2 linked regions of the Desulfurobacterium sp. TC5-1 genome follow. The protein of the gene in region 1 binds, or shares a complex with, the protein of each later gene. Links are inferred from orthologs where the notes say so. Each region holds a gene or a part of one and is shown on either strand. Other genes may lie near its edges.

What was found.
Region 2: the proteins of mnmG (region 1) and mnmE are in contact, whole or in part, in a solved structure (PDB 9HIP), measured with the Escherichia coli proteins. The link is inferred for Desulfurobacterium sp. TC5-1 from one-to-one orthologs.

What each region holds. Positions count from the first base shown.
Region 1 is NZ_ATXC01000001.1:959,331-976,986, forward strand. The notes cover bases 1,723-4,722. They hold mnmG (tRNA uridine-5-carboxymethylaminomethyl(34) synthesis enzyme MnmG), read left to right. Parts: upstream 1,723-2,268; coding sequence 2,269-4,176; downstream 4,177-4,722. Other genes in these bases: H153_RS0104930 (SAM-dependent chlorinase/fluorinase), read left to right, coding at 1,723-2,268; rsmG (16S rRNA (guanine(527)-N(7))-methyltransferase RsmG), read left to right, coding at 4,169-4,722. Also shown: H153_RS0104920 (TonB family protein), read left to right, coding at 106-879; H153_RS0104925 (lysophospholipid acyltransferase family protein), read left to right, coding at 881-1,513; more of H153_RS0104930, read left to right, coding at 1,501-1,722; more of rsmG, read left to right, coding at 4,723-4,798; H153_RS0104945 (GNAT family N-acetyltransferase), read left to right, coding at 4,788-5,051; H153_RS0104950 (TolC family protein), read left to right, coding at 5,146-6,387; H153_RS0104955 (efflux RND transporter periplasmic adaptor subunit), read left to right, coding at 6,384-7,625; H153_RS0104960 (ABC transporter ATP-binding protein), read left to right, coding at 7,626-8,315; H153_RS0104965 (ABC transporter permease), read left to right, coding at 8,312-9,508; H153_RS0104970 (ABC transporter permease), read left to right, coding at 9,512-10,708; H153_RS0104975 (hypothetical protein), read left to right, coding at 10,701-10,907; H153_RS0104980 (ATP-binding protein), read left to right, coding at 10,918-11,865; H153_RS09350 (menaquinone biosynthesis protein), read left to right, coding at 11,843-12,652; H153_RS0104990 (hypothetical protein), read left to right, coding at 12,694-13,620; H153_RS0104995 (toprim domain-containing protein), read left to right, coding at 13,628-14,008; trpD (anthranilate phosphoribosyltransferase), read right to left, coding at 14,037-15,071; and 4 more genes. UniProt on the Escherichia coli protein: NAD-binding protein involved in the addition of a carboxymethylaminomethyl (cmnm) group at the wobble position (U34) of certain tRNAs, forming tRNA-cmnm(5)s(2)U34.
Region 2 is NZ_ATXC01000001.1:1,332,149-1,345,247, forward strand. What follows is about bases 2,009-5,007. They hold mnmE (tRNA uridine-5-carboxymethylaminomethyl(34) synthesis GTPase MnmE), read left to right. Parts: upstream 2,009-2,813; coding sequence 2,814-4,202; downstream 4,203-5,007. Other genes in these bases: ligA (NAD-dependent DNA ligase LigA), read left to right, coding at 2,009-2,817; H153_RS10175 (hypothetical protein), read left to right, coding at 4,900-5,007. Outside these bases: H153_RS0106985 (ketopantoate reductase family protein), read right to left, coding at 1-555; more of ligA, read left to right, coding at 646-2,008; more of H153_RS10175, read left to right, coding at 5,008-5,040; H153_RS09550 (DUF2357 domain-containing protein), read left to right, coding at 5,432-6,883; H153_RS09555 (hypothetical protein), read left to right, coding at 6,870-8,549; H153_RS0107020 (methyltransferase domain-containing protein), read right to left, coding at 8,624-9,418; H153_RS0107025 (SDR family NAD(P)-dependent oxidoreductase), read right to left, coding at 9,422-10,369; H153_RS0107030 (universal stress protein), read right to left, coding at 10,437-10,910; H153_RS0107035 (universal stress protein), read right to left, coding at 10,948-11,418; H153_RS0107040 (fibronectin-binding protein), read right to left, coding at 11,434-12,399; ribosome-associated translation inhibitor RaiA, read left to right, coding at 12,472-13,032. UniProt on the Escherichia coli protein: Exhibits a very high intrinsic GTPase hydrolysis rate. Involved in the addition of a carboxymethylaminomethyl (cmnm) group at the wobble position (U34) of certain tRNAs, forming tRNA-cmnm(5)s(2)U34.

The sequences.
Region 1 (17,656 bases):
GTTGCGGGCGTAGCTCAGCTGGCAGAGCATCAGCTTCCCAAGCTGAGGGTCGCGGGTTCAAATCCCGTCGCCCGCTCCATAAAAATTTTCAGGTGGAAAATCACATTGAAACAGGAAAAGTTTCTTAAGGACGAATACGCCAAATTAGATATTGTTGCCCTCGCCATTTCTATTCTTATACACGCCTCCATTTTAAGCATATTTCACATTAAAAACAGCATACTCAAAACAACAGAGTTTGAAGTTATAGACTTTAACGCCTTCAGCCTTGACACAGAAGTCGAATCAAACCTCATAGCTTTAAAAAGTAATCCCGGCAAGTCAACCTCTCTTTCTAATGCAGACATAAGAGTTGAAATTCCCTCAGGATTGATTACAAAGAAAAACAGCAGAGGAAGTTCTAAAAACAGCTTAATCTCAAAAGTTTTAAAAAAAGGCGAAATAAAAACCACAAATATTTATAAAACCGGAAACAAAAATGCACCGAGTTCAGAAAGAGAAAACAGCAAATCTTTAGGAAATACCGGCTACACTTTATCCATTTCTGACAGCACAAGCGGAACAGGGAAAAATTCTTTTTCAGATCTCAAAGTGAAAGGCTCCTCTATTGCACCCTATGCGCTTATGATAAAAAAGATAATAATGAGCAACTGGAAAAACCCCTACGCCGGAACTCGAAAGGACTTAAAGGTAGAACTCTCCTTTACAATAGACAAACAGGGAAAAATGACTTCTTTCAACATTGAGAAGCTATCAACCGACAGCCTCTTCAACGATGCTGCAATAAACGCCATTTACAACTCTGCACCATTTCCGCCAATACCCAAAAACATCCCAATAAAGAGCCTCACCTTAAAAGTAAAGTTTGAGGTTAAATAGTGTGAAGGAAACATTCATTACTTTGATTTTAAATGCATATCTCAAAACACTTAGAATAGAAATTCACCTTAAAAAGGGAGCAAGGCTCCCTTCACCTGAAAACCCGGGAATATATATGTTCTGGCATGGAAGGATGTTAATTCTCCCATTCGTATTTAAAGACAAAGGGCAACTTGTAAAAGTTCTTATAAGCCGACACCGCGACGGAGAAAAAATAGCAGGAATAATACACAAACTCGGTTTTGGAACAGTAAGAGGCTCAACAGGAATAAAAAAGGGTGGAGATAAAGCTTTTAGAAATCTCGTAAAAGCACTTCAAAACGGCTACAGCATAGCGATAACACCTGACGGACCCAGGGGACCCAGAGAAAAATTAAAAACAGGGGTGGCAAAACTTTCAATGATAACTAAAATTCCTGTATTTCCGGTAACCTTCTCGACAAATAGGGGAAAGGCTCTTGGTTCATGGGATAGATTTTTAGTACCCTACCCATTTTCAAAGTGCAAAATTGCAATCGGTGAACCGTTAATTCCAGAAACAGATGAAGATTTAAAAACTTTCGCTAATAGGTTAGAATTAAGCTTAAAGAGTCTTACACAACAAACAGACGGAGAGATGGGATGGAAAACCTGATAGCTGTAATGAGCGATTACGGCCTTAAAGATGCCTACGTTGGAACTTTAAAGGCAACGCTTTACATGAACAATCCCGAAGCACGGGTTGTTGACATAACTCACCATATCAGACCCTTTGATTTAGTGGATGCAGCAATCAAACTAAAGTGGTCTTACAGATACTTTCCATCAGGAACAGTTTTTCTAATAGCTGTAGATCCAGATCCTTCAGCAGAATTGATAATCATTTCAACTGAAAAATATTACATAGTAACACCAAACAACGGCATTCCAAGTTTAATGTTAGAGGAAGAACCTGCAGACTCTGTTTATATTATTACTGCCGATCACTACTTCATTGAAGGAAAAGGCAACTTCAGAGGAAGAAACCAGCTTGCTCCCATCGCTGCCCAGCTTGCAAAATTCCAATCGCCATTTTACCTTGGTGACCAGAAAGAACTTTCAATCATCAAAAGGTTTAGAATACCGTCTCCAAAAGAGATAGAACCCGGAAAATTTGAATGCATTATTATAGACGTGGACAGTTTTGGAAACCTAATACTTAATATGGAATACAACGGACAACTTCCTTCGCGAATCGAAATAAACGGCGTCGAAATCACATCCTCCTCTTTAAATTTTAGGGGTAAGAAAAAAGGAGAATTTTTCATATCAGTTAACCCGGAAGGTCACTATCAGCTGATATCCTATATGGCCTCTGCCGCAAGGCTATTAAAAGCCACAAGGGGAACCAAAGTAGTGGTGGAGTTTTAAATGTGGGACGGCATCTATGACGTAATAGTTGTTGGAGCCGGCCATGCAGGATGTGAAGCAGCACTTGCTGCAGCGAGAATGGGATGTAAAACCGCTCTATTCACCATAAATGTTGACAAAATAGCCGAAATGTCCTGCAATCCATCAATTGGCGGCGTGGCAAAAGGAACGGTGGTTAGAGAAATTGATGCCCTGGGTGGCGAAATGGCAAAAAACATTGACGCCACAGGCATCCAGTTTCGAATCCTCAACAGGAAAAAAGGACCTGCTGTCAGAGCTCCAAGAGCACAGGCAGACAAGGAAGCTTACCGTAAAAGAATGAGAATGGTTATAGAAAATACTGAAAACCTTGACATAATACAGCAAATAGTTGACGATATAATCGTTGAAAACCAGGAAGTAAAAGGTGTTTTAACACACATAGGGGCAAGATACGCAGCAAAGGCGGTAGTAGTTACAGCCGGAACGTTCCTGAAGGGAAAAATTATCATCGGATTCGAAGAATTCGAAGGCGGCAGAATGTGGGAGCCGTCTGCCAACAAACTTTCCGATTTCTATGTAAGGCACGGCTTTCGCGTTGCAAGACTTAAAACAGGAACACCGACAAGGTTAGACGGAAGAACCATTGACTTTTCAAAAATGGAAGAGCAGCCTGGCGATGAACCACCTCCGTTTTTTTCCTACTGGACAGAGCCAAGGGAAATCAAGCAGATACCCTGCTATATAACATATACAACACCTGAAACCCACGAAATCATAAGGAAAAACCTTCATCGTTCCCCGATGTATGGTGAAAAAAAATTAATAACAGGAACAGGCGTTAGATACTGTCCCTCAATAGAGGATAAAATTGTAAAGTTCCCCGACAGACAGAGGCACCACGTTTTTGTGGAACCTGAAGGCAGAGATACTATAGAGTTTTATCCGAACGGAACGTCAACAAGTTTACCTTACGATGTTCAGGAAGCGATAATTCACTCAATACCGGGATTGGAAAACGCAAAAATAATAAGGCCGGCTTACGGGATTGAGTACGACTTCATAGATCCAACACACCTATATCCAACACTTGAAACAAAAATAATAAAAGGGCTTTTCAACGCAGGTCAGGTAAACGGAACAACAGGATATGAAGAGGCAGCGGGACAGGGAATCGTTGCAGGTATTAACGCAGCGCTAACTGCAAAGGAAAGTGACGAAAAATTTGTTCTTGGAAGAGACGAAGCTTACATCGGTGTTATGATAGATGACCTTGTAAACAAAGGAGTCAGAGAACCTTACAGACTCTTCACCTCAAGGGCAGAATACAGGCTTATTTTAAGGTACGACAACGCTGATCTCAGACTGGCAAAGTACGGCTACAAGTTTGGTCTAATCACAAAAGAGCAGTACGAAAAAGTAAAGAAAAAGTACGAAACTGTCAAAGTTTTCATAGAAAAATTAAAAGAGCTTAAAGTTAAACCGGAAGAAATAAACCCTATGCTTGAAAAAGAGGGAACAACACCCGTAAAAGAAACGGTCAGTTGCTACAACATTCTAAAAAGACCGGAAGTTAAACTCTCTTCCCTTCTTAAAATAGTCAACCTTCCAAAACCCTCAGAAGTAGATGAAAAAACGATAAAAGAAGCACTTGAAGAAACAGAGATAGAAATAAAGTACGAAGGCTACATAAAGAGACAACTTGAAGATGTCAAAAAATTTAGAAAGCTGGAAAACATAAAAATACCTGAAGGCTTTGATTATGATTCTGTTCCCATATCAACGGAAGAAAAGCAAAAACTCAAGGAGGCAAAACCTCTAACACTCGGGCAGGCATCAAGACTTGAAGGTATAAGGCCTGCATCAATATCTATTCTTTCCGTTTACATAAACAGATGGAAGTCCCGTAGAGAGGGAAAAGGTGCTTGAGAACCTCTGCGCCCTAAATGGCATAACCCTGCCAGATGAAGGTTTTGAAAAGCTTGAGATTTATAAATCCCTTTTAAAGAAGTGGGGAAAAAGGATAAACATCACATCTATACTTTCAGACGAAGAGATTGAGAAAAAGCACTTTTTTGATTCGTTGACAGGAATCAAAGCTTTTGAAAAAGCTGGAATTAACTTAAAAGATAAGCACGTGGCAGATGTTGGTTCAGGTGGCGGATTCCCAGGAATGGTGCTTGCCATCGCGCTTCCCGAAACAACGTTTACTCTTGTGGAACCAAGGCACAAAAGGTGCGTTTTTTTGGAACAGGTGAAAAGGGAACTGAAAATTAACAACGTTTCAATAGAGTGCACAAGGATTGAGGAGTTAACAGATAAAAAGTTTGATATTTTAACAATGCGGGCCGTGGAAGACCCCAAAAGTGCTGTTAAAATCACAAAGCCTTTTTTAGAAAACCGTGCCGTGCTGTGTATCTACCGGGGAAAAGAGCCGTTTACAGGCGAGATTCCCGGATTTATAATTGAAAGGATAGATCTTGACCTTAAAGGAGTAAACTTTAAGAGACACTTTCTCTTCATAAGAAAGGAGGAGCCCGTTGGAACCTGAAATTGTTGGCGAAAAAATTGTCCTCAAGTTAGGAGAAGAAGAGGCATTTGTAAAGTTTAAGATTGAACAAAACATAATAATGGTAACAACAACCTACGTCCCTGAATCCCATAGAGGAAAGGGCATTGCCGGAAAACTCAATGCAAAATTGGTAGAAATGGCTAAGGAAAAGAGAATGAAAATCTACCCGCTCTGCGAATACACAAGAAAATACCTTGAACGCAAACAGCTACACGAGCTGATTTATGAATAAAACGCAAACAACAATCATTTGCACTTGACTATTAAAGAGAAATGTATTAGTTTGATACACAACTGAACGAAGATTCACAGGATAAGGTGAAGAGATGAAAAGGACGATAGCACTGCTGCTTCTTTTAACGGCAAACGGCTACAGCATGACCATAGGAGAGCTTAAAGAGGCTCTCAAGAATAACAACCTCGAAGTTAAACAGTCCATAAAAAGCCTTGAATCAGCGCAGTTCCAGAAAAGAGCAGACCTAAAAAAATTCTTTCCTGTTTTCAACATTCAGGCTTCAGCCTCAAGGTTTTATCCGTACACAACCACAACGGGGAAAGCGTGGGAAAACGACTACAACGCCGGAATAACAGCAACGGCAAACATCTGGAACTTTCAGACAAGGACAAAGGTAAAAATTGACACGGCTCAGATAGAAAGCCAGAAATTAGCAATAGATAAAACATTTGAAGACATATACCTTCAAGGAATAAGCTACCTGTTGCAATTAAAAGGAGCAGAAAAGAAGATAGCGTTAAGAAAAAAAGAGCTTGAAAACGCCAAAAAAATATACAGGGTAGCCAGGTCAAGGTACGACCAGGGACTTGTGCTTATAACGGACGTCTTAAAAGCCCGTGCAAACGTGGAAAAGGCAAAAAGCACACTGATCGCCGCAGAAAGTGAAAAGGAAAAGATAGAAACGGCACTGCAGAGCCTTTTAAATACCGACAGGAACATAACAGCTGACGTAAAACTTTCTGACAACCTGACAGTCCCTTCCGTAAAGGAACTTGTTGAAAATGCAGTAGAAACCAGAAAAGAGATAGCAATTCAGAAACTGAAGATAAAAACCGCTGAACTGTCAGTTCAATCTGTAAAAGACGGCAACAAACCTTCTGTAACTGTTTCAGCATCGTACTTTAGAGAGAGTCACGACCTGTCATTTGAAAATGAAAACTACAACTTTCAGGTAAGCCTTAACTGGAGGATATTTGACTCATTCCAAACAAAATACGCAGCGCTATCTGCCGAAAAAGAGAAAGAGATGGCAGAAATTGAACTTGCAAAACTTAAAAATCAGATTAAAAAAGAGGTTTTAGATAGTTATACCGACTTCAAAACGGCAAAGGCAAACCTTGAAAATGCCAGAAGTTACCTGAGGTTTGCTCAAAAAACCTACGAGAGAACACTAAATGAATATGAACTGGGCGTTTCTGACCTTGTATCTCTGCTTTCGGCCTACAACGAATACACAAATGCTGAAGAAAACTTTACCGATAATCTGGTTAACCTTAATATAGCTTACTACAAACTACTTAAAAGCGCTGGAATGCTTGGAGGATCAAAGTGAAAAAGATAATAGCCCTGATAGGAATAATCATACTGATAGCCGGAGGCGTGTTTATCGCTAAAAGGGGAAAGAGCAAGGAATTAATCCCTGTAAAAACGGCAAAGGTAAAGAGGGGAATGGTAAAAAATGTAGTTGAAGCGTCCGGAATGATGAAACCTCAGGTGGGTGCAAAGGTAAAGGTTGGAGCAAGAATATCCGGTACTGTTTTAAAAGAGAATGTAAAGGTTGGCGACTTTGTTAAAAAAGGTGATCTTATAGCCGTAATAGACAACAGAGAACTAAGAGAAAACTTAAAAATAGCAGAAGCAAACCTGAAAGAAATAGAAAAGAACTATCCTAAGAGAATAAAAACACAGGAGCTTGCCGTTAAAAGTGCAGAAGCAAACCTGAAATCTGCAGAACTTAAACTTAAAACGGAAAGGGCAAACTACAACCTCAAAAAGTGGGAGTTCGAAAGGCAGGAAAACCTTTACAAAACAGGCTACACAACAGAAAACGCCTACAGACAGGCAAAGGCAGCTTACGAAAATGCCAAAAACAGCTTAAAAGCGGCAGAGGAAGCCGTAAAACAGGCGAAGCTTGCACTTGAAAAAGAGAAAGAAGCACTCTCACAGCTTAAAACAGAGTTTAAGGAAAAACTCAAGCAGGCAAAAGCCCAGTATGAACAGGCAAAAATCAGGTTCTCCTACTCATACATCTATGCACCTAAATCCGGTGTTATCTCCTACGTTTCAACACAGGAAGGAGAAACCGTGGTAGCAGGATTGAACGCACCTGAATTTGTAACGATTCTCGTTCCTGATAAGCTTGAAAACTGGATATACGTAGATGAAACAGAGATCGGAAAGATAAAGAAAGGACAGAAAGTTCAATTCACCGTTGATACGTACAGAAACAAAACCTTTGAAGGAAAAGTCGTTGAAATATATCCGGAACCAAAAGTTCTTAACAATGTCGTTTACTACATCGTCGTTGCAAGAGGATTTAAGAAGGCAGCTCTTCTTAAACCTGACATGACAACCCATAACGAAATTATTATAGGTATCAAGAAAAATGTGCTGGTTGTTCCAAACAGTGCCGTTAAATGGAAAAAAGGGAAGTACGTGGTTTACAAGGTTGTTAACGGAAAAGTGAAAGAAGTTCCTGTTGAAGTGGGCTGGTCTGACGACAAGTACATGGAAATTGTCAAAGGTCTCAAAGAGGGCGATACCATAGCACTCAAGGTAAAGGTGAAGTAAATGGAACTTATAAGGCTTGAAAACATAACAAAAACTTTCTATCAGGGAGACATAGAAACAAAGGTCCTAAAAGGAATAAACCTGACCATAAACGAAGGTGACTTTGTTGCCATAATGGGTCCTTCCGGTTCTGGAAAATCAACCCTTATGTACATAATAGGTTTCCTTGACAAACCTACCAGTGGTAAATACTACTTCCGGGGCGAAGACGTATCATCGTTTGATGACGACAGAATATCAAGGTTAAGAGGAAGACACATAGGATTTGTTTTCCAGTCTTTCTATCTTGTTCCATACCTGAGTGTAAGAGACAATGTCCTTTTACCAACAATTTACCTCAAAGGTAGTGAAAAAAAAGAAGTATTTAAAGATACAACACCTGAAAAGAAGGCAGAGGAGATACTGACGCGCCTTGGCCTAAAGGAGAGAATACCCTTTAGACCGGACCAGCTTTCCGGCGGGCAGAAACAGAGAGTTGCAATAGCAAGAGCTCTTATAAACTCTCCATCTCTCATCATAGCCGACGAACCGACAGGTGCACTTGACCAGGCTTCCGGAAAAGCGGTTATGGAAATATTTACGGAACTTAACAGAGAGGGGAAAACAATACTTATCGTTACCCACGACCCTGAAGTTGCCCGTTACGCAAAGAGAATTGTCAGAATAAAAGATGGAGTGATTGAAGAGTGAACGGGCTTTACTTTAAGGACTTATTTTCGTCTCTATACCACAATAAGGTTAGGACAGCCTTTGCCTTGCTTGGCATTGTAATGGGCGTGGCATCTCTTGTTCTGATTGTTGCTGCCATACAGGGAAGCACCTTAAGGGCGAGAAAGATTATTCAGAAACTTGGACCTGATTCAATATTTATAGTATCGGGAAAGATGGGAGCAGGCCCAAGACACAGAACAATGACACTTACAATGGAAGATGTAAGGGAAATTTCAAGGCTTGAAGGCATCTTCGCACTTACATACGGACTGATAAAACCCGTTAGAATTTCTGCCGGAAAGTACGCAAAGACAACAACCAGCTTTGGCGTCGGTCCAAACTGGATAACCTCCTGGGACTACCACATAGATGTAGGTAGAGATTTCACCCCTAACGACTTTAAAAACTTCAGAAAGGTTTGCATCGTCGGATGGGATGTTGCGAATTTCCTTTTTCCCAATCAAAACCCCATAGGAAAAGTGGTTATAGTTGAAAAAACACCTTTTAGAATCGTTGGCGTCTATAAAAGGCGGGGAAAAACACCTCAGGGAAGAAACATGGACGACAGAATTTTTATACCCTATCCCATATACAAAAAGGTTGTCTTTCCACTCAAAGAGGACAACATATCACTTATAAGATTTCGCGTCCAGAACATGGACGAGTACGATCTCATTTTAAAAGAGACAAAACAGCTACTATCAAAAAGGCACGACGTAAAAGAGGAACTTACAATAATTACGCCGTCTCTTGTGAAAAAAGTGCTGTCCATGATAAGTGCAAGTCTATCAATGTTCCTGGGACTTGCATCCATAACGGCTTTAGTCGTTGGTGGTTTTGTTCTCTCAAGTATTTTCTACATAAATATCTACGTGAGGCAGTGGGAAATAGGACTTAGAAGAGCAATGGGAGCAACAAAAAGGGACATTCTCATAAGGATAATGGCAGAAAGTGTCGTAATAGCAATACTTGGAGCTATAATTGGAACGGCCATAGGACTCTTAGGCGTTAAAATCGTCTTGCCGCTGCTTTCCATACCCGTGGTTTATCCTGTTGAAGCCTTTATCCTTGCAGTTGCCTTTTCAATTGCAGTTGGACTGATAGCATCCTACGCACCGGCTAAAAAAGCGGCAGAATTTGAACCGGTAGAATCTTTAAGGTCAAAGGTTTAAGTGATGATAGAGATAGAAACGATACTTCATTATTTTGGAAGTAACAAAAAGAGAACCGTTTTAGCGGTCATAGGCGTTGCCATTGGCGTCTTTTCACTTGTCCTCATGATGGGAATAACAGGCGCCATGAAAAACAAGGTAAATAGGTACCTTGGTGACCTGGGAAGTCAGGTCTTTGTTGTTATTCCCGGAGAAATCAAAAACTTAGGTGGAAGGCTGCTTCAGGTAAAATTCTTTCCAACATTAACGTTAAAAGACGCAAAAGCAATTGGAGAAAGGTGTGTTCTTGTAAAGGAAACATCACCAATAAAAGAGGTCTATCCTCCCGTTCACGCAAATGGAAAGTTCTCAACACCAAAAGTTTTAGGCGTTGATGAAAACTACGCAGAAATAACCTCTTCATACCCTGCAGCGGGAAGATTCATAACAAAAAACGATGTAAAAGAGTTCCGACAGGTAGCTGTCATTGGTGTTGAGGTAGCCAGAGATCTTTTTGGTGAAAAGTACCCCGTTGGAAAAACCCTTTACCTATACAACGCCCCCTACAAGATAATCGGCGTTCTGCCTGAAAAAGGAACAGACATATCGGGTGAAAACTTAGACAACAGAGTTTTAGTCCCGATAAGCTGTGCAGTAAGAAGATTGGAAAACGTTGACTATATAGATGGCATCTATGTCCTACCCGTATCTGAAAAGGTTGTTGACAATGCGATGAAAGAGGTCTCTTCCCTCCTTAAAAAGAGGCACGGAAAAAAAGACTTTTCCATAAGCCGTTACGAAGACCTTGTCAACACTCAAAAAGAAGCGATGGAAATATTTTCTGTTCTTAGCGTAACCGTAGCAACAATAGCTTTCAGCGTCGGTGCACTTGGAATATTAGCAGTGATGACACTATCTGTCTATGAAAGACTTGTAGAAATTGGTGTCAGGAGAGCTTTTGGTGCAACCAAGATGGACATCTTCAAACAGTTTCTCACGGAAGCAACAATTCTCTCTCTAACCGGTTCTGTTTCTGGCGCCGTAATAGCAACGGGGCTTGTAAACATCATCGCAAAAATAGCAAAATGGCAGCCATATATCCCGGTAAAAGGAATACTTATATCCATAGCACTCTCTGTGGCAGTTGGACTTATTGCAGGCGTCTATCCGGCAATGAGAGCCACATCTTTTGAACCGAAGGAGATACTGAAGGATGCATGAAATAAGCGTCGAAATAGATGGAAAGGTGATAACCGTCCCAATAAAAAAGCGTTCCATAAGGGTGGATTCCTTACTTGAAAAACTTTCAATCTATCCTGAAACTGCCGTTGTTATCAGAGGGAAGGAACTTTTATGCGACGATGATAGGATAAACGAAGGGGAAAAGGTTAAAATAGTCGTAGCTACTTCAAAAGGTTAAGGCGGTTTACATGCTATGTAAAATCTGTAAAGCAAAAGGGAAGAGAGAAAAAGCTGTTATTTTTATAAGACACCACAAACTTGCCCTCTGCAAAAATCACTTTTTAGAATGGTTTGAAAAACAAACGCTTAAAACTATAAAACACTTTTCCATGTTTAACAGAGGAGAAAAAATTGGCGTTGCTGTTTCCGGTGGTAAAGACAGTCTATCTTTATGGCAGCTTTTAACAGAGGCTGGTTTTGAAACGGTAGGTATTCACATATCTTTAGGTATAGGTAAAGATAATTACTCAGAAAAATCTCTAAAACTCTGTGAAAAACTTTCAGAAAAGTTAAATCGTCCGCTTATCGTCTTTGACCTAAAAGAAGAATTCGGTTACACAATAGAAGAGATTGCAAAGCTTTCGGGAAGAAAAGACGTCTGTTCTGTCTGTGGAACGTTTAAAAGATACCTGATGAACAAAATAGCCATTGAGGAAAACCTATCAGCAGTAGCAACCGGACACAACCTTGACGACGAATCTGCAGTTTTGCTTTCAAACACCATAAGATGGGAAACGGGATACCTTGGCAGACAATATCCTGTTCTTAGTGAAAGAGAGGGCTTTGCAAGGAAGGTAAAACCTTTCTGCTTTCTAACAGAAAAGGAGATTGTAAGCTACGCCATTTTAAAAGGAATAGATTTCATGGAAACGGGCTGTCCCAACGCAAAAACTGCAACTTCTCCCGTTTACAAACAGGCCCTTGCCTTCCTTGAACACAAAATGGCAGGGACAAAACTCAGGTTTTACAAAGAATTCTTAAAGAAAGCTAAACCACTGTTTGAAAAAGAGGCAAAAGAGGAATACAATCTTACACCGTGCAAAATTTGCGGAATGCCAACAACTGCAAATGTGTGTTCCGTCTGCAGAATTCTTGAGAAGATAAGAGGTGTAAATGCTAAAAGTGGGAAAAATTGAATATATAAACGTTCTACCTGTATACTTCGGATTCATTGACAGCGCCGTACCCTTTGACTACCAGTTCACAGAGGCAGTACCCTCTGCCCTAAACGAGTTTTTAAGAGAAGGAAAAATAGATGTAAGCCCCATATCTTCCTACGAATTCATAACAAACAGTGAAAGGTACCTTCTATTTCCAGACCTTTCAATATCATCTTTTGGAAGAGTAAAAAGTGTTCTCTTCTTCTCAAAACTGCCAATCCATCAGCTCCACAGAAAAGATGTATGGCTTACAAAAAGTTCAATGACCTCAAGGGCACTTATTGAATACCTTTTAAAAAATCGGTATGGTGTCGAACCTAACTACTACTACTACAGCATGAAGGAAGGCAATCTTCCAAAGAGTGCAACAGCCGTTCTGGCAATAGGTGATGACGCCTTCAAACTTCTAAAAGACAAAAACTACCGCTTCATATACGATTTGGGGGAGGAATGGCACAACATCTACGATCTTCCATTTGTCTTTGCCGTCTGGGCAGTAAGAAGGGATACTGCTGAAAATCATCCACTATCTGTTAAAAAAATCTTTGAAAAATTCATAGAATCAAAAAGTTACGGTCTGGCACATCTTGAGAAGATAGCTAAAAGGTATGCTAAAAAAGTTGGACTAACGGAAGATGAATGCATGGAATACTTTAAGTGCCTCAACTACGACCTGACAAACCTTCATAAAAAAGCTATCAATAAGTTTGCAAACCTTTTAGGTTTTGAAATAGACGTCGAAAAGTTCCTGCTTTCTACCTGAATTCCTATATTTTTCTCTAACAAATCACCGCGGAGATCTGCATGCACATAGACTTTTTCAGACTTTATTTAATGATAATATCCTCAATAACCTTTGGATATCTGATAGCTGCCATAAGTGTTGAAACGGGTTTTATTAACTGGCTCGGACTCAAAACGGTAAAACTTTCTAAAATAGGCATTCATCCGCTACTATCGCCCATCCCCATTCTCTACCTTGTAAGTCCCCGGGCAGCACACCTTCACGCCTCTAAACTGCTGAAAGAGGGAAAGATAAAACCGAGAGACCTTTACATTACCGCTGCCGCTTCAAACTTTCCTATGAGAATAACTTTTCTCTACAGATACTACTTTCCTGTTCTGATACCGTTAATAGGATGGATTGCCGTTTACTATGGCCTTTTAAGACTCCTCTTTGACACTGTAGTTCTGTTTATCGTACTTATAACAGGAAGACGCATCTACAAAAACATAAAAAGAACAGGAAACGACAGTGAAACGATAAAAATTCAGCTTAACTACGAAACTTTAAAAAAAGGAATAGCCTCAGGCCTAAAAGAGGGGGGAAAGTTCATTATAAAATTTTCACCTCTATTTGGATTTGTCACATTTCTTATAAATCATGGCATAATGGACAAAATGCTTACATTTATGTCACCTCTCCTTAAATGGGCGGGGCTTGACAACCTGTGCGCAACCTACGTAGCAACAGCAGCCATAAGCCCTCCAGTGGCATATGGTCTTATAAAAGTAATGATTGCAAAACACTATCCGCTTATAAAAATTTTAGGCGCTATGTTTATCGGAAACGCATGCTTTACATTTTTAAGAGCCTGGTGGGCATATGTTCTACCTTATTATCTGGGACTTTATCCCATGAAAGTAACGATAATTCTTATATTTATACAGAGTTTTCTGCCAGCTTTATACAATCTTTCCATGGGCATAATATTCAGCAAGTTTTTATGAGGAAAGGATGGAAAGAGAAAGTGTAAAAAAGCTTAAAAACTGGATTCTGTCCCTTAAAAATTTTTTAAACTCAGCGGAAAACACGGCCGTTGTCGTTGAGGGGAAGAGGGATTTAGCCGCATTAGAAAGGTTTGGCGTTTATCCGGTATTTGCATTAAAAGGCATGGGATTTCACTCTTTCTCAGAAATGCTGGCCGATGAAAAAGGCATAAGGCTTGTAATCCTCATAACAGACTTTGATCCAGAAGGTGAAGAAATAGCGAGAAAACTTCAAAGAGTTCTCTCAAAATACAACATTAAGGTTGATACCTCTTTCAGAGAAAGTTTAAGAGAAACCGGGCTAAAATTTGTTGAGGAGATCCCGGAAAAACTGAGAATGGCTTTTTAAAAAGCCTGTCCGAAGACAGGCATAAAATTCACTGGAACCGCTGACTTACTTCAATCACCTTCTTCAAAACTTCAAAAGGCCTACCTTCGTTTAAAAGGTCAAGAGCAAGTCTCACACCTTCAGAAGGTGAAGCAACTTTCCCTGCAACGTAAAAACCAAACCCGGCGTTAAGGGCAACCATATCCCTTTTAGCAGATTTGTCTTCTCCTTTCAAAATAGCCTCTATCATTCTCTTATTATCGTCAAGAGTTTCTGCAGCAGCTATTTCTTTAATGTCAGCTTTTTCAAAGCCAAAATCTTCCGGAGAAACCACATAGCTTTTAACATCACCGTCCAAAAGTTCAGTTATCTTCGTTCTTTCACAGATTGTAATCTCATCCATACCGTCAAAACCATGAACTATACAGGCTTTCTTAACTCCAAGCTTTAAAAGAACACCGGCAATCTTCTCTGAAAGTTCGCCGTCAAATATACCCATAAGCTGCCTCATGGCACCGGCAGGGTTGGTAAGAGGTCCTAAAATGTTAAAAACTGTCCTGACACCAAGTTCTCTTCTTGGCTTTATAACATTTGCCATAGCCGGATGAAAAACTGGAGCAAACATAAAACCAAATCCCGTTTCTTCTATACATTTCCCAACTTCTTCAGGCTGAAGGTCTATCTTTACACCAAGAGCCTCAAGGATATCGGCACTTCCACACTTACTTGAAACAGACCTGTTGCCGTGTTTCGCAACAGGAACACCACCAGCAGCAAGGACAAAAGCAACCGTCGTAGAAACGTTGAACGTTCCTTTTAAATCACCACCAGTTCCACAGGTATCCACTATCTTCTCTTTAAGGCTCTCTGAAAGATAAACCTTTCTACTTTTTTCTCTCATCGCAGAAGCGGCACCCGCTATTTCCTCTGTCGTCTCACCCTTCATTCTCAGAGCAACCAGAATACCTGCTATCTGCGCCGGCGTAAGCTCACCCCCCATGATCTTTCCAAAAAGCTCTCTGGTCTCCTCATAAGAAAGGTTCTCTCTTTTTATTACCTTCTCAAGAACTGCCCGATATTCCATAACTCACCCCCTGAATCTGAAAACGATAAATGGTAAATCGGAAACAATTTTATCAATTTCAGAAAGAGAATTAACGATAAAAAGGTGAGAAACACAGGAACAATCAGAACAACCAAAGCCTGAAATAGCACTAAAAACACCCTTAAACCTTTCAGCAATTTCACACTCAATTCTTTTTTCTAAAAAACAGTAAACGGCAACTGGAGTAAAAAACCTTGACGTAGAAACGTAATCAAAATGCCAGTGTTTCTTTTTTCTCTTCTTCAAATGTCTATTTAATCTGCTATTTAATCCGCCCGAACCAAAAGCAGAACCAATATAACCGTAAGTCGCTTCAGGAAGAAGAAAAACTCTTCTTTTCGTTTGAATTTTTCTCTCTTTTTTCAGGTTAAAAACAATAATGTAGGTTCCCCTGCTATCTGGAAATTCTATTCTGGACTTCAACTATTATCCTCCAGAATGGAAAGGGCAACATTCATACCGTCAATGGCAGAACTTGTTATACCACCGGCATAACCTGCCCCCTCACCCGCCGGATAGAGATTTTTAAAATTTAAAGCTCTAAACCGCTCATCCCTCAATATCCGAACGGGAGAAGAAGTTCTGGTTTCAACACCCACAACTGTAGCTTCATCACTGACAAAACGCTTCAATTTCTTTTCCCAATATTTAAAAGCCCTTTTAAGCGAAGCTGTAACAAACGGAGGCAGAATACGGTCAACCCGGGCAGGCGAAATTTCAGGAATAAAACCGTGTTTTGGCAGTTTCTTGAAGGGTGTTTCCCTTCCCTTTATAAAGTCCATAAGGTTCTGGGCAGGCATAGCATAGTTACCACCACCTGCCATAAAGGCTGCCCTTTCAAGCTTTCTCTGAAACTCAACTGCCTTAAGGGGATCATTACCAAAATCATCGGGAAAAACCTGAACAACTATGGCACTGTTTGCCATAACACCTTCTCTTGCAAAGTTACTCATACCGTTGGTAACAACCGTGTCCTTCTCTGAGGAGGAACAGATAACAACACCACCGGGACACATGCAGAACGAAAAAACGCCCCTATCCCCGGCCTTTGCAGTTACAGCATACTCTGCCGGTGGAAGGTCAGGATTCTCAAAGTATTTTCCGTACTGCATTCTATTTATCAACCTCTGAGGATGGATAATCCTCACACCAACGGAAAAAGGCTTTGCAGTAAGTTCCACGTTAAAATTTTTAAACATTGAAAAAGTATCTCTTGCACTGTTCCCAATTGCAAAAATAACTGCATCAAACTTTTCTTCATAAACCCTATCCTCAATTAAGTCCCTCACTCTCAGGGAAGTGACCTTTCCCTCATTTACATTCATACCCACAACAAGCGAAGAAAAACGAAACTCAACACCGCCACTTTCAAGGGTCTTCCTCATAGAAGGAATCACCTTTCTCAGCTTATCGGTACCGATATGAGGTTTAGAAAGGTAAAGTATCTCCTCGGGTGCACCGTGTTCAACAAGCACACTGTAAACAAAATGTTTTTTCTTATCCTTTACCCTTGTAGTTAACTTTCCGTCTGAAAATGTTCCGGCTCCACCTTCACCAAACTGAACATTGGAGTTTTCATCAAGAACTCTTTTTACCCAGAATCTCTGAACATCTTCCTCTCTCTCTTCAATCCTTTTGCCCCTCTCAAAAACAACAACTCTAACCCCACCAGCTAACAGCGTATAGGCAGCAAAAAGGCCGGCAGGACCAGAACCAACAACAGCGACCTTTAAATTCTTATTAACAGACGGAATCTCTATTTCAGGAAGGGGCTTGTGAATGCGACAACCGGACGCAATCAACCTTTCTGCTATCTCTTCGTCAACATCAAAAAGCAAACGGTAAACAAACTCCGGTTTCTTCCTTGCATCAAGTGATTTCTTTAAAATGGCGAACCTTAAAGGATACCCCTTCTCTCTCAGTTTGTCTTCAAGCCTTTCGCCTATCTTTACTTTTACCTCTCCTTCTACCAGCATGAGGAACCTCTATCTTAAGCTCTTCAAAAAACTTTAAAAGTCCATCTTCAAAAATCTCTATCTCCCTCTCAAGTTCACAAACAACTTCCTCTTCAAGAGGTTCTATATCAATAATTACAATCTCATCGAACCTTCTTAAACCCAAACGTTTTTCAACCTTCTCCTTAACATATATCAGCGAATCTCTCCTGAGCACCTCTGCTTTCTCAAGGGCATCACCTATAAATTTCTCAGCATTATCAATATCCCTCTGTTTTATCCGACCTGAAAGCAAAAAAGAGAAGGAAACCTTAACAGGTCTCTCTATGGGAAAATGCTCCATCCCATATTTCTGTTTCTGAATGTGAAACTGGAAAACAGCCTCTCTCTGTGAAGAAAGAACGGAAGGATTATTAATAATAAAAGGCTTCATTTCACCGTAAACCCTTCTGTGAGAAATCTTTTTATAGTTAGCCTTACTTGGAATTTTACCGACAAAATAGAAACGGAATTTCTCCATAAAAAGCACTTCCAGTGTTAATGATATAATTTCCTGAAAATTGTAACAAATAAAGACTTACACAAAAGGAAGGGAAATGTCCGTACAAG
Region 2 (13,099 bases), 370 kb from region 1 along the record:
AGTATAGTTGATATCTCGCGAAATCCTGATCTCTATTCCCGTTTCTGCCATATCCTCTGCAATACGCCTGATTCTATCAGTAACAGTTGTAGTTACAACTTCTCCAATCTCAAGAAGTCCGGCAGCTTCATGAACAACAACGCCCGGTTCTTTAACGTAAGCACCGATAAAGGCCGTAGCACCAATAACTCTATCACTGCCAAGGTATTTTGCCAGAATCTCCTCATTCTCTATACCGTTTTGAACAGAAACAACGGCAAACTTTCCATCTATCTCAGAGAGCTTTCTGGCAATCTCTTCCGTATCGTAGGACTTAACGCAGAGAAGAACAACATCAACATCTTTTAAAGCATCGAACGAATCAGAAAAAACAACCCTGTCAGACTCTCTAACGGTAAACTTACCGTGCTTAAAACTTTCAACCGTTAAACCTTTGCTTTTAAAAACCTTCACATGGTGGGACTTACCGATAAAAACAATCGCTTTTCCGCCGTTTGCAAGCATACCTCCGTAAAAGCCGCCAACACCACCAACACCGATTACACCATACTTCATGGCAATCTCCCGCAATCTGTTCTATACTTCCAAATCTTACCAAAAGAGGATATTATATTTTGTATTGTAAGGTTTTAGCGGAGGTAAGCCATGCGATATACGGTAAAAGACGAAGAAGCCCTTCAGTCATTAACAGATAAACTTCTAAAAGAAATAGAGAAAAAAGACTTCATCAAAAAGCTATCAAAAGAAGAAGCAAAAAAGATAGCGGAAGATTTAAGAAAAGTCATAAGGTATCACGATTATAAATATTATGTTGAAGCAAATCCAGTTATTTCAGACTACCAGTACGACCGCCTATTCCACGCACTTGAAGGAATAGAAAGGCATTTTCCTGAACTCGTTACGCCAGATTCACCAACACAGCGAATCTCACCGGCATTCACCGGCGAATTTAAAAAGGTTAAACATCTGGCCGAGATGACCTCCCTCGAAAATACTTACTCAGCAGAAGATTTAAAGGAATGGGACAGAAAGGTAAGAACCGCTCTCGGCGTAGAGACGTTAGAGTACGTCGTTGAACCAAAATTTGACGGTGCGAGCATAGAGCTTGTTTACGAAAACGACATCTTCGTAAGAGGTGTAACGAGAGGCGACGGACTTGTCGGCGAAGACGTAACAATGAACGTTAAAACCATAAAATCCATTCCTTTAAAAGCACCCTTTTCAAAACACGGCATAAAAAAGGTTTCCCTCCGTGGCGAAATCATAATGCCAAGGAGCGTTTTCATAGAACTTAACAGAGAAAGGGAAAAGCAGGGACTTACACTCTTTGCAAACCCGAGAAACGCGGCAGCCGGAACGATGAGACTGAAAGATCCGGGCGAAGTTGCAAAGAGAAAACTTGACTGCTACACCTATTTCATCCTCTACAGCGAACCGAAAAAACTTTGCAGAGACATTAAAACCCAGTGGGAAGCCCTTGAAATCCTTAAGGACTGCGGATTTAAAGTCTCACCGTTAAACAAGCTATGCAAAGGAATAGACGAAGTTATAGACTATATAATGAAGTGTCAGGAAGAGAGAGAATCCTGGGACTTTGAAGCAGACGGAATGGTCGTTAAGATAAACAACACCTGCGCCTGGGAGAAACTTGGCGAAACACTCCACCATCCACGTTGGGCAGTTGCATACAAATTCCCGGCAAAACAGGCAGTAACAAAACTAAAAGACGTCGTATGGCAGGTGGGAAGGACAGGAGCTCTTACACCTGTTGCAGTCCTTGAACCTGTTGAGGTTGGCGGTGTTGTTGTATCAAGGGCATCTCTCTTTAACCCTGACGAGATAAAGAGAAAAGACATCAGAATCGGCGACTACGTTATCGTTGAACGTGCCGGCGAAACAATCCCCTACATCGTTGCTCCTGTAAAAGAGAGAAGAACAGGAGAAGAAAAACCGATAGAAGTACCTAAAACATGCCCTGAGTGCGGTTCACCAATCGTTCACGAACTTGACGAAGCCGTTCCAAGATGCCCGAACATCAACTGTCCGGCTCAACTGAAAGAACACCTTATATACTGGGGAAAGGTGCTTGACATCAAAGGACTTGGTGAGTCAACCGCAAACCTGCTTACCAGAAAAGGCTTTGTTAAAAACATCGCAGACCTCTATACCCTTGACAGAAGCCAGCTTATCAGACTTCCCGGCTGGGGCGAGAAAAAGACAGACAATCTCCTTTCCCAGATAGAAAAGTCAAAAAGTGCAGAGTTTTACAAAAAACTTACAGCTCTTGGAATCAGACATGTTGGCGAAAAAACAGCAATGCTCCTTGCAAAGCGGTTCAAAAATCTTGACGAACTGATGAATGCGCCTTTTGAAAAACTTGCTTCCATTCCCGGAATAGGACCAATTACCGCAACAAGCATTAAAAACTTCTTTAAAGCAGAGAAAAACATCGAAATGATAGAGAAGCTCAAAAATGTTGGCTTCACTTTTGAGAGAACAGCGGAAGAGGAAGAGGAGAGAGAACTTCCAAAACCTTTAGCAGGACAGAACGTCGTATTCACCGGCGAGCTTGAGCACTTTAAGAGAAAAGAGGCACAAAAAATCATAGAACTTTTAGGCGGAAATCCAACAAACTCCGTAACAAGAAAAACTTCTTTCGTGGTCGTAGGTGAAAACCCCGGATCAAAACTTGCAAAGGCTGAGAAGTTAGGAATAAAACGGATGAACGAACAGGAATTCATAGAGTTCATAAAACCTTTAGCAAAGGAAAATCCCGAAGTTGCCAGAATCCTTGAAGAGAAAGGGATAAAAGTATGAAAGACTACCTGTGCGAAGACACGATAGCGGCAATAAGCACGCCATTATCAAAAGGTGCCATTGGAATCGTGAGAATTTCAGGGGAAAGAGCCCCTGAAATTCTTAAAAAGGTATTCAGAACAAAGAGCGGAAAACCAAAAGAAACCTTTGAAGATAGAAAGATGACCTACGGCATTATCGTTGACGAAAACAATAATGAGATAGACGAAGTCCTTGCCGTTTACATGAAAGGGCCAAAAACGTTCACCGGCGAAGACGTGGTGGAAATCCACTCCCACGGCGGAATTTATGTGGTTAGAAAAATCCTCAAAAGAGTTCTGTTGGAAGGCGCACGCCTTGCAGAACCTGGCGAATTCACCAAGAGAGCCTTCATAAACGGCAGGATTGACCTTGTCCAGGCGGAAGCGATAAACGAAATAATCAACGCTGAAAGTGAATTATCACTGAAAGTTGCCGTAAACCACCTTAAAGGAAACCTGAGCAGCAAGATAGAATCCATAAGAGACAGGCTCTTTCACTTAAAAGCATTCATAGAAGCAGCCGTTGACTTTCCGGAAGAAGAAATTGAAATCATCGAAACGGGCAGGGTAAAAGAAGAGGTTGAAAAAGCAGCCAGAGACATAGAAAAGCTCCTTGAGACATACGACGACGGCAGAATTATTCGTGAAGGCATAAAAATAGCGATAGCAGGAAGGCCAAACGTCGGTAAATCTTCCCTCCTTAACGCCCTTCTAAAGGAAGAAAGAGCAATCGTCACGGACATTCCCGGAACGACAAGGGATGTGATAGAAGAGGCAGTAACGCTGAAAGGCATTCCCGTTCGCCTTATAGATACCGCCGGCATCAGAGAAGCAAGAGATACTGTTGAAAAGATAGGCATAAGCCGAACAATGGAAAAACTGAAAACAGCAGACGTTATACTCTTTGTCATTGACGGCTCTACCGGATTTACCGAAGAAGACAGAAAGATATACAATATCTTAAAAAACAACCCTAACCTCATAGTCGTGATAAACAAAAAAGATCAGGGACTAAAGGTTACCTGCAAAGACTTTAAACAAACTTGCATTGAAATAAGTGCAAAAACAGGCGAAGGCATAGAAAACCTTTCCGAAACAATAATGAAAAAGCTCCTTCTTGAACCTGAAACACTCTTTAAAGAAGCCGAAACAATGATAACAAGCGAAAGACATAAAAATTTACTTGAAAAAGCACTCAAAAACCTTCAAAACATGAAAGTAAGTATAGAATCAGGTGTGGAATCACCGGAATTTTTAGCCCTTGACCTTGACGAAGCCCTCGATACCCTCGGCGAAATCGTCGGCAAAAAAGGCGTTGAAGACATGCTGGATATTATATTTTCAACGTTTTGTATCGGAAAGTGAGAGAAATTCAATCCAACCTCACTACATAACAAATATCAGCCACCTCGTGAGGTTTATATTTAACGTGATATCGGATAATTTCCTCTGTTATTCCTAATGTTCCTGACCACGGTTCACCTAACTTCGTCATTATTTGTTTCAGAAGCAATCTTTCTTTTTTAATATACTTCTCTACATCCGAGACATCACAATAATCCTCATCGCACCAAACACCTCTATGCACTCGTTTGATGTAGATGAGGCAATCAATTTCGGTTTTAATCCTTTCTAAAACGTGAAGCAAGCAAATTCCCTCAATAATAATAAAACAGTCAAACTTCAAAACTTCTGTTTTTAAATCTTTATACTTTAGATATTTTAAATACTATCCCTTACGTTTATCCAGATAATCATCCAAACAAAAATGAGTTACAATCAATACATCGGACAACTGACATACCAAAGTTGATTTACCAACACCATTAACACCATCAATTCCTATCCGACAACAATTTTTTCTTTTTAAAAGTGACACTAGTTCTTCAATAGTATCAATCTGCCTCATTATAACTCTATGTAATAATACTTTAATCATACAATACTGTAACCCAAAAAATTACATTCCCATTGGTAGTGTACGATATTTTGTGTAAGCTTGAAGAATTAGGTAAAAACCTCCTGGGGAACACCCCACAAATACCAACCCCAGGAGGTGAAAATGAAACTACAGAAAATTTTACCAGACATCATTAAAGAAGTGGTAAAGCAGACACTGGAATTCATCATGACAGTAGAAAGAAAAGTGTTTCTTAAAGAGCACGGAGGAACAAAAACGGCTTTTATAAAAGTATTTTTATGATGCAACCTTTGGAAAACTTTAAAATCTGAAAACAGATGATAGATAAAGACTATAAAGAAAACAAGGAAGTAAGTTAAGCTAATAGAAGCGTTACCGTCTGTTAGTTCTGCTTTTGAAGTTCGTTTACTTAAGGGTAACAATGCTTAACAATAAGTGATCTAAAAGGATAGTGAATGGTTTTCTGGAAGCCAAGAAGGAGATTCAGAACATGTTCTGCAGAAGGTATTCATAATGGCTTACATAAAATTATTGACACAACCTTATAGGAGTTATATTTTCATATTTCGTAGGTTTTGCTTAAATTAATTTATTTCGACTTATACAAAACAATTCATGCTATTTGGAGGAAAGAAAAAGTTGTAGAAAAAATCAAAAATGGAGTTATGCCAAAGTGAAACTGATTTTTGCGGAATATGGATTCAAAAAAGAAGAAATAAAAGATACTTTCAAATATATTATGGACCATCTAGTAGAAAAAGACCAAGCAGAAATCATTGGCAATACAGTTGTTTTTAAAAACTTTACTGGAATATTGGAAACTAATAAAGACAGATATTTAATAATACCAAGGAAACTAGCGGAACACTTTTGCCTTATAGATGAAAATGGAAAACCTTTAAGTAATTTTTATCATATCTATACCAATAAATTTGAAAAATTTCTTAACTACATACTGGAAAAGCTTTTAAAGGAACAAATAATTTATACAGTTGGCCTAGCCAAGTTTCCAGTTGAAGAAAGCACGTTAAACGATAGCAAAATTTTTAAATTATTACTTCTTTTAGAAAAGAAAGATGAATTAATTAACTCTCTACAGCTTATTCTTTCTAATCCCCACAGAAAACTTTTTGAGTACAAAACATACAAAAGTTTAGAGGAAATTAGCTATATAAATTCAGAAGTAATAACCGATATATGTCAAAGCCCGGAAAGGTTGTATCAAACAGAAAACGGAATTTTTGAATATAAAGGACAGAAATATTCTCCAATTTCCGTCTTACAGTATGAAGTAGATGAAACTTATGATACTCTGGAAAATAGATTTGTAAAACTTTTTCTAAAAGAACTGGAAAACATACTTTCTGAGGATTTAAAGGATTTCCAGTTTATTCTTGAACTACAGATGATAAAGGAAAACATCGAATATGCACTTCAAAGCGATATTTTCTCAAGAGTAGGAGATCTTTCTATTTTTCCTTCAAGTTCACAAGTTTTAATGAAAAAAGCAGGTTATCGAGAAATTTTTCAGATTTATAGGCTTTTGCACATTTCATACATTCCCAAGTTCTTTAAGGATCTGGATCTGGCCTTTTCATTAAAGGATATGGCAACTCTCTGGGAATACTATGTTTTGGTTAAATTGCTTGAAGAATTTAAAAAAGAGTTTGGAAACTATAAGGTAGAAATTGACTTTGAACCAAAGAAAATAGGAAAAACAATATATGATAAAGCTAAATTCAGTTTCAACAATGGATTAGTATTACACTTTCAGGCAACAAAATATACATATTCAAGATTAGAATTTAGACCTGATTTTTTGATTTATTTCGATGATAAAAATAAAAAGATAGTATTTGACGCAAAGTTTAGACTATTTGACAATAATAATAAAAGCGATATCTTTAAAAATATGCATTATTACAGAGATGGTCTACAGTTAGATGCAGCAATTGCTGTTTGTATAGGGAAGGAAAATGGAGAGTTCTATTATGAAAATAACAATACTGAATCCTTTAACCTAACCAAAGTTTTAAAAAGCCTCAAAAATAATAGTAAAAAAGAGTTAAAAGGTATTGGATACCTTACTATATCCATAAAGGAGGTCTATAATGAAACCAAATAAGGTTATAAAGATTTCAGGAAATAAACGAATGCAAGAAAATTTCAAAAAAACTATACTAGATGGTATTTATATTAACAACGATAGGAAATACTTCTGGAATGATAGACCTGGAGGATGTAACGTAGAAAAGGGTAATATTTTACTTTTTCTTGACATTATCAATAACAAGGGAGTTCTGACAAGAGTAAAAGAAAAAGGGAGTGATGAAAGAATATATCAGATTCTGAAAAAGGCTTGGAAAGATGAAAGCGAAAGTTATCGTAATTATATTGAACTAAAAATACTAAAAATTTTCGAAAATAATCAAATAAAGGATGTTGCAAAAAAAATCTTTAAAGGACAAACTGTATGCCGAAATTTCAATGATCTTGAGGAAGAAATTCAAGATATAATAACAAGATGGATAAGTGAAAGTGAAAAGAATACAAAAGTAAAGATAGAGTATAATGCAAACAAAATAAATTGTCTCTCAAAGAAACTAAACTTGGATCAACACATTATCAAATCCTTTTATAATTCCCTAAAAACAAAAGGCTTTGTGATTCTTGCCGGACTTTCCGGAACAGGAAAAACAAAGATTTTTGAAGAGTTTGTAAAATGCTTTCCTAAAGTCGAAAAAGAATTTATATCCATAAGGCCAGACTTTAAAGACACAAAATCATTACTCGGATTTTACAATCCTCTAAAAGAAACATATCATTCCACACCTCTTTTAGAGTTTATCCTAAGGGCTTCTAAAAACTATTCAGAAAAAGGAAAAGAAGCCGATCCGTTTTTCATTCTATTTGATGAAATGAACTTAGCAAGAGTTGAATATTATTTTGCTGATTTTCTATCTATTTTAGAAACTAAACGCTTCGAAGACAAAGAAGATGCATTGAAAAACCATAAATTCAAAGAGTTCATTAAAACTTTAGGGATTAATTCCTTAAAAGAAGACAACTTTAGATTTACTTCTCAAAGTATAAAACTTCATAGCGAGAACTTAAATGACGTTCCTCAAGAACTATTTCTCCCACCCAATCTTTACTTTGCTGGTACCGTAAACATAGACGAAACTACATATATGTTTTCTCCAAAAGTTTTAGACAGATCTTTTACAATTGAATTTGATGTCGGAGATTTTTTTGAATACTTAAAATTTTTAAAGGAAGATAACACTGAAAATAACAAAACGAATATGACGGAGGACTTTAAAACTCAACTAAAAAAAGACTTTATAAACGAAGGTAAATTTACACTTATAGATAAAGAAAAAATAAAAGAGTTTGCAGATAAACCTCAGAATTTCGTCGAAAAGCTTGAAAAAATAAACTCTATCCTTAAACCTTACAATTTACATTTTGGATATCGTGTTTTTGATGAAATAATAATGTTTCTTTATAACAGCCAGAACTCTTTACTAAAATTTGAAAATCTTAATGAAGCCTTTGACCTAGCTATAAAAATGAAAATCCTGCCAAAATTCAATGGAACAAGACAAAGATTATGGGATCCTATTGTAAAACTCTTAAAAGAAATTAGTATAGAAAAACCTGAAAACTTAATAGAAAATGGAGTTCCAGATTTAAAATCAATAAGCAATCAAAAGTACAAACATACAGCCCACAAACTTCTGGAAATGTTATATAAATTGAAGACACAAGGTTTTGCAAGCTTTATATAAAGCCATATAATACTATGCAATACTAAGTAATTTATTGTTTTTTATTGCCAATTTCTAAAATTGGTTTGAAAATTTTACTTAACCGCCACAAACTCCAAACGCTGCATTGAAACCTTAATCCTGCCGTTACCGTCTATAGGATGTTTATCAAGGTATCTCTCAACAACCAGATCAATAAAACTATTTCTTAACTCCTCAGGAACTCTATTGATATAAGGAAGCCACGTTGTTCTTATCCAGCCCTTAAATTTTTCAACACTTTCATAAATCATCATTTTAGGTTTCAGCTCAATGTACTGAACTTTAAAACCTGCATCTATAAGCCGTGGCTTATATCTTTCCGGTGAATAGAAACCGTAAGGGAAAGAAAAGTCAAGAAAGTATTCTTTCCACGGATTTTCAGTCATTATTTTGTTCAATACTTCCACAACACCGGCAGCATTTCCCTTCCCTCCCATCTGGACAACTGCCCTACCACCAGGTTTTAAAGCTCTAAACATTCTCCTTAAAACAGGTTTGTGGTCTATAACCCAGTGAAGTGCCGCATTTGAAAAGATAACGTCAAATTCTTCAAAGAAATCCATTTCCCGAACGTCTAAAAGCTTAAAAGAAAGATTGGGATATTTCGAAGGCGGAAACATTTTAGAAGCAAGCTTTACCATCTCCTCCGAACTGTCTATCCCGACGGCACATCCATCAGGAACATGCTGTGCAATTTCAAAAGTTACTTTTCCGTCTCCGCAACCGATATCAAGTATCCGCTCATTTCCCTTCAGAGAAAGCTTCTTTATAAGCTCCCGCGCCCATTTCTTCTGGAAAAGTGAATTTTTAGCGTAATCGCCCGCGTTCCAGCTGTACTCATTCTCCATAAGCTACTTTTCCATCTCCCACTCAAAAAGCAGTTTCAACCCTTCCTGAGCGGTAAACGAGGGTGAAAAGCCAAGCTTTTTCAACTCCGATATATCAGCAAGGGAGTGTTTTATATCACCCTTCCGCGGCGGCTCAAAGTGAATCGGCGGAAGTTTCCCGGCAATCTTTGCTAAATAATCAAGAAGGTCAAGTAAAGAGGTGGCTTTCCCCGTACCCACATTAAAGACTCTTCCCACAGCTTCATGGCACCTTTCAACAAGGAGAAGCGCCTTTACAACGTCCTTGACAAATATAAAGTCTCTCGTCTGCTTCCCATCACCGAATACCGTTATCGCAACTTTCTCACCTTTCAGGTTCCTTATAACTCTATCAACAAAAATCGATATTACTCCAGAGTAGGGCGATGAAGGATCCTGACGGGGACCAAATACGTTGAAAAACCTTAAAGCGGTAGTTTTAAGTCCGTAAAGCTCATAAGCGTTAATTACATATCTTTCAGAAGCGTACTTGTCAACGGCATAAGGCGTTAAAGGTTTAACCGGATCTGTCTCTTTTTTGGGAAGTCCCGGAAGATCTCCGTAAACGGCAGCTGAAGAAGCAAAAATAAACCTTATAACACCGTACTTAACAGATTCCTGTAGAAGATACAGCGTCCCGTCAAAATTTGTTTTGTGAGTCTCTTCCGGATTCTCAACACTTTTTACAACAGATGCAATGGCTGCCAGGTGAAAAACCGTATCAAATCGGTATTTTTTAAACAAGTTTTCTACCTGAAATCTATCAGAAATATCTCCTTTAACAACGTGAACAAGCTTGCTGTCTGGAATATTTTCAATTTTTCCAGTAGAAAAGTCGTCAAAAACTAAAACTTCTCTGCCTTCTTTAACTAAAGCCTCTACAAGATGAGAACCGATAAATCCTGCTCCCCCGGTAACGAGCGTCCTTTTCATCCTCTTCCCTTAAAAATAAATTCTAACAATACATTATCTCAAATTTTCAGGAAGAGGAAAAGCTAACTTAATCTCTCTTTTTTACAAGAAGAACAGGACACTTTGCTTTTCTAACTATTTCAAGTGAAACACTTCCTAAAATAAGCTGAGCTAAAAGACTCTTACCGTGAGCACCAAGAATAATAACATCCACTTTCTCTTTCTCTGCAATTTCAAGAACAGTTTTTGAAACATCCGGTGCAGCTTTCAAACAAAGTCTTGTCTTAAATCCCTCTTTCTTCAGATCTCTCTCTATGGCTCTCGTTCTTTCTATCAATTCGTAAAGGTGCTTTGCTTCATTTTCAGGAAGTTCAAGCGCAAGTTCTGTCTTTCTCTCTATCAGATCCGCACCGTCAGGAAGTGCCGTCGTTCTCGAATCAACAACATGAACTATCACTACCTCTTCTGTTCCGGCACTTTTAAGTTTCTTCACAAATTTTAAGGCATACTCTGCAAGTGGCGAAAAATCGGTTGCATAAAGAACTTTCCCGAATACTGACATCTTTACCTCCCCCTCGCCTGATAAAAAGATTTATCAATTAATCCCTCTTTTTAACAAGCAGTACAGGACACTTCGCTTTTCTAACTACATCATGAGAAACGCTACCAAGAATAAGCTGTGTTAAAAGTCCTTTACCATGAGCACCAATAACAATCACGTTCACATTCTCCTCTTCTGCCACCTTCACTATCTGTCCCGCAGTATTAGAAGCCGCTACTATTTTTAGTTTAACAGAAATTCCCTTATTTTTAAGTTCCTTTTCTAAAGCTTCGGCTCTCTCAATAACATTTAAAAGATACTCCCTATCTGCCCTGGAAAGAACATCCATGGCTTCCCTTTCCTGCATAACGTCCAATCCTTCGGGAAGCTCAACGGAAAGCTCGTTAACGACGTGAACGATTACAACTTCTCTCATTCCTGCACTTTTGAGCCTCTTAACATAATGAAATGCATACTCTGCAAGAGGAGAAAAGTCCGTAGAGTATAAAACCTTTTCAAAAAGCGGCATCCTCACCTCCCCGTATCAAGTCACCCTGTAAGAATCAAAATTTAGCAGGGGCTTTATTTTAATTTCTTCCCTTTTTCCATCCCTTTCAACCGCAACAAGAACAGCATCTCTGTTTTTACCGTCGGAATATCCTGCTACTATTCTTGAAGCAAGTTCAACATCTTCAGGTGAAAAAGAGTGTCTTAAAATAGCAGCAGGACCTGGAACGTCAACCGAGTAAAACAGAATATCCCCACCTTTCACAAAATTTTTAAGAAAAAGATTTTCCTCTCTGTTTCTTCCAACAACAAGCTTACCATCCGAAAGTCTAAAATGTCTGCCTATTTTTAAAAGGGCAATATCTCTTTTCGTCAACTGGTCGTGTTTAATCAAATCTTTTACCTTTTTTGCAAAAGCAGGTTGAGTTAAAAGACATCCACCTGCAGGTGTAGGTAAATCAGCATCTATCCCGAGAAACCTTACAATCTCGGGATACCTTTTCCTTGAACGTCCTTGAATATCTAAAAGCCAATCTCTCTTTATAAATCCCTCTTTTTCATAAACTGTAGGTGGTAAAAGCTTTCCAGAAAGAGGTCTCAGAATTCGTTCTTCAAGACCCGCTATTTTTTCTATAAGCCGCAGAGCCTGAGCTCTTTGTGACATTGGACGCTGACCTACAACTTCACCTGTTGCAATTATTCCACCGCCGGCAGCCTCTTTTAATTTCCTGAGCATTAAAGCCTTACAATCAATACAGGGATTGGCGTTCTTTCCGTAGCCGTGAGGCGGATTCTTCAAAATGGGCAAAAACTCATCTGTAATGTCAAAAACCTTAAGTTCAACACCTATTCTATCGGCAAGCCCTTTTAATTCACTCTCTTCCTTTCCAAAAAAGGGCGTTTTGAAGTGAACAGCCTCAACATCAAATCCTCTAAGTTTCAGCAATCTTGCGGCAATGATGCTATCAAGACCACCGGAAAACAGGAGAAAAACTTTTTTCACAATACCTCTCTTCCCAATTTTTGGTTTTGGCGTTACTTTAAATATAAGACCAAAGAAAAAGGAGGACGGGGTATGATGGCGACTCTCAAGCTAAACCTCATCGGAAAAGACCTGGAACTCACAGACGCTCTAAAGTCCATTATTGAGGAAAAATTCAGCCGTCTCGAAAAATATCTTGGAGGTGGAAAAGAAGAAGTATTCGCCGATGTAATCGTTTCAAAGGAAAAGTACAGAGCTTCCGTTGAAATAGTAATATACAACATTTTTGATCATACAATCAGAATTAAGAAAGAAACGGACGACCTCTATACATCTATAGATGAAGTCGTTGATGCCGCCGAAAAGCAACTTAGAAGATTAAAAGAGAAAGTACAAAAATCAAGGAGAAACAACAAAGAAGGCGTAAAAGAGTTTTCTCTCATAGAAGAAGAGACTGTAGAAAAACCCATAAGGATTATTGAAGTAGAACCAGAACTTTACAAGCCGATAACCGTTGAAGACGCTGCTGTTAAACTTCTCAGCTCTAACAGAGAATTTGTTGTATTCTGCGATGCTTCTACAAAAAAAGCGGCCGTTCTTTATAAAAGAAAGGATGGAAATTTAGGACTTATAGAAATTCCTTCCTGTACGTGAGATTGAAAAGTTAAAAAACTTTGATAAATTTAAGAATTGAAGCCGCAGGGGTGGGACTTAGTCCCTG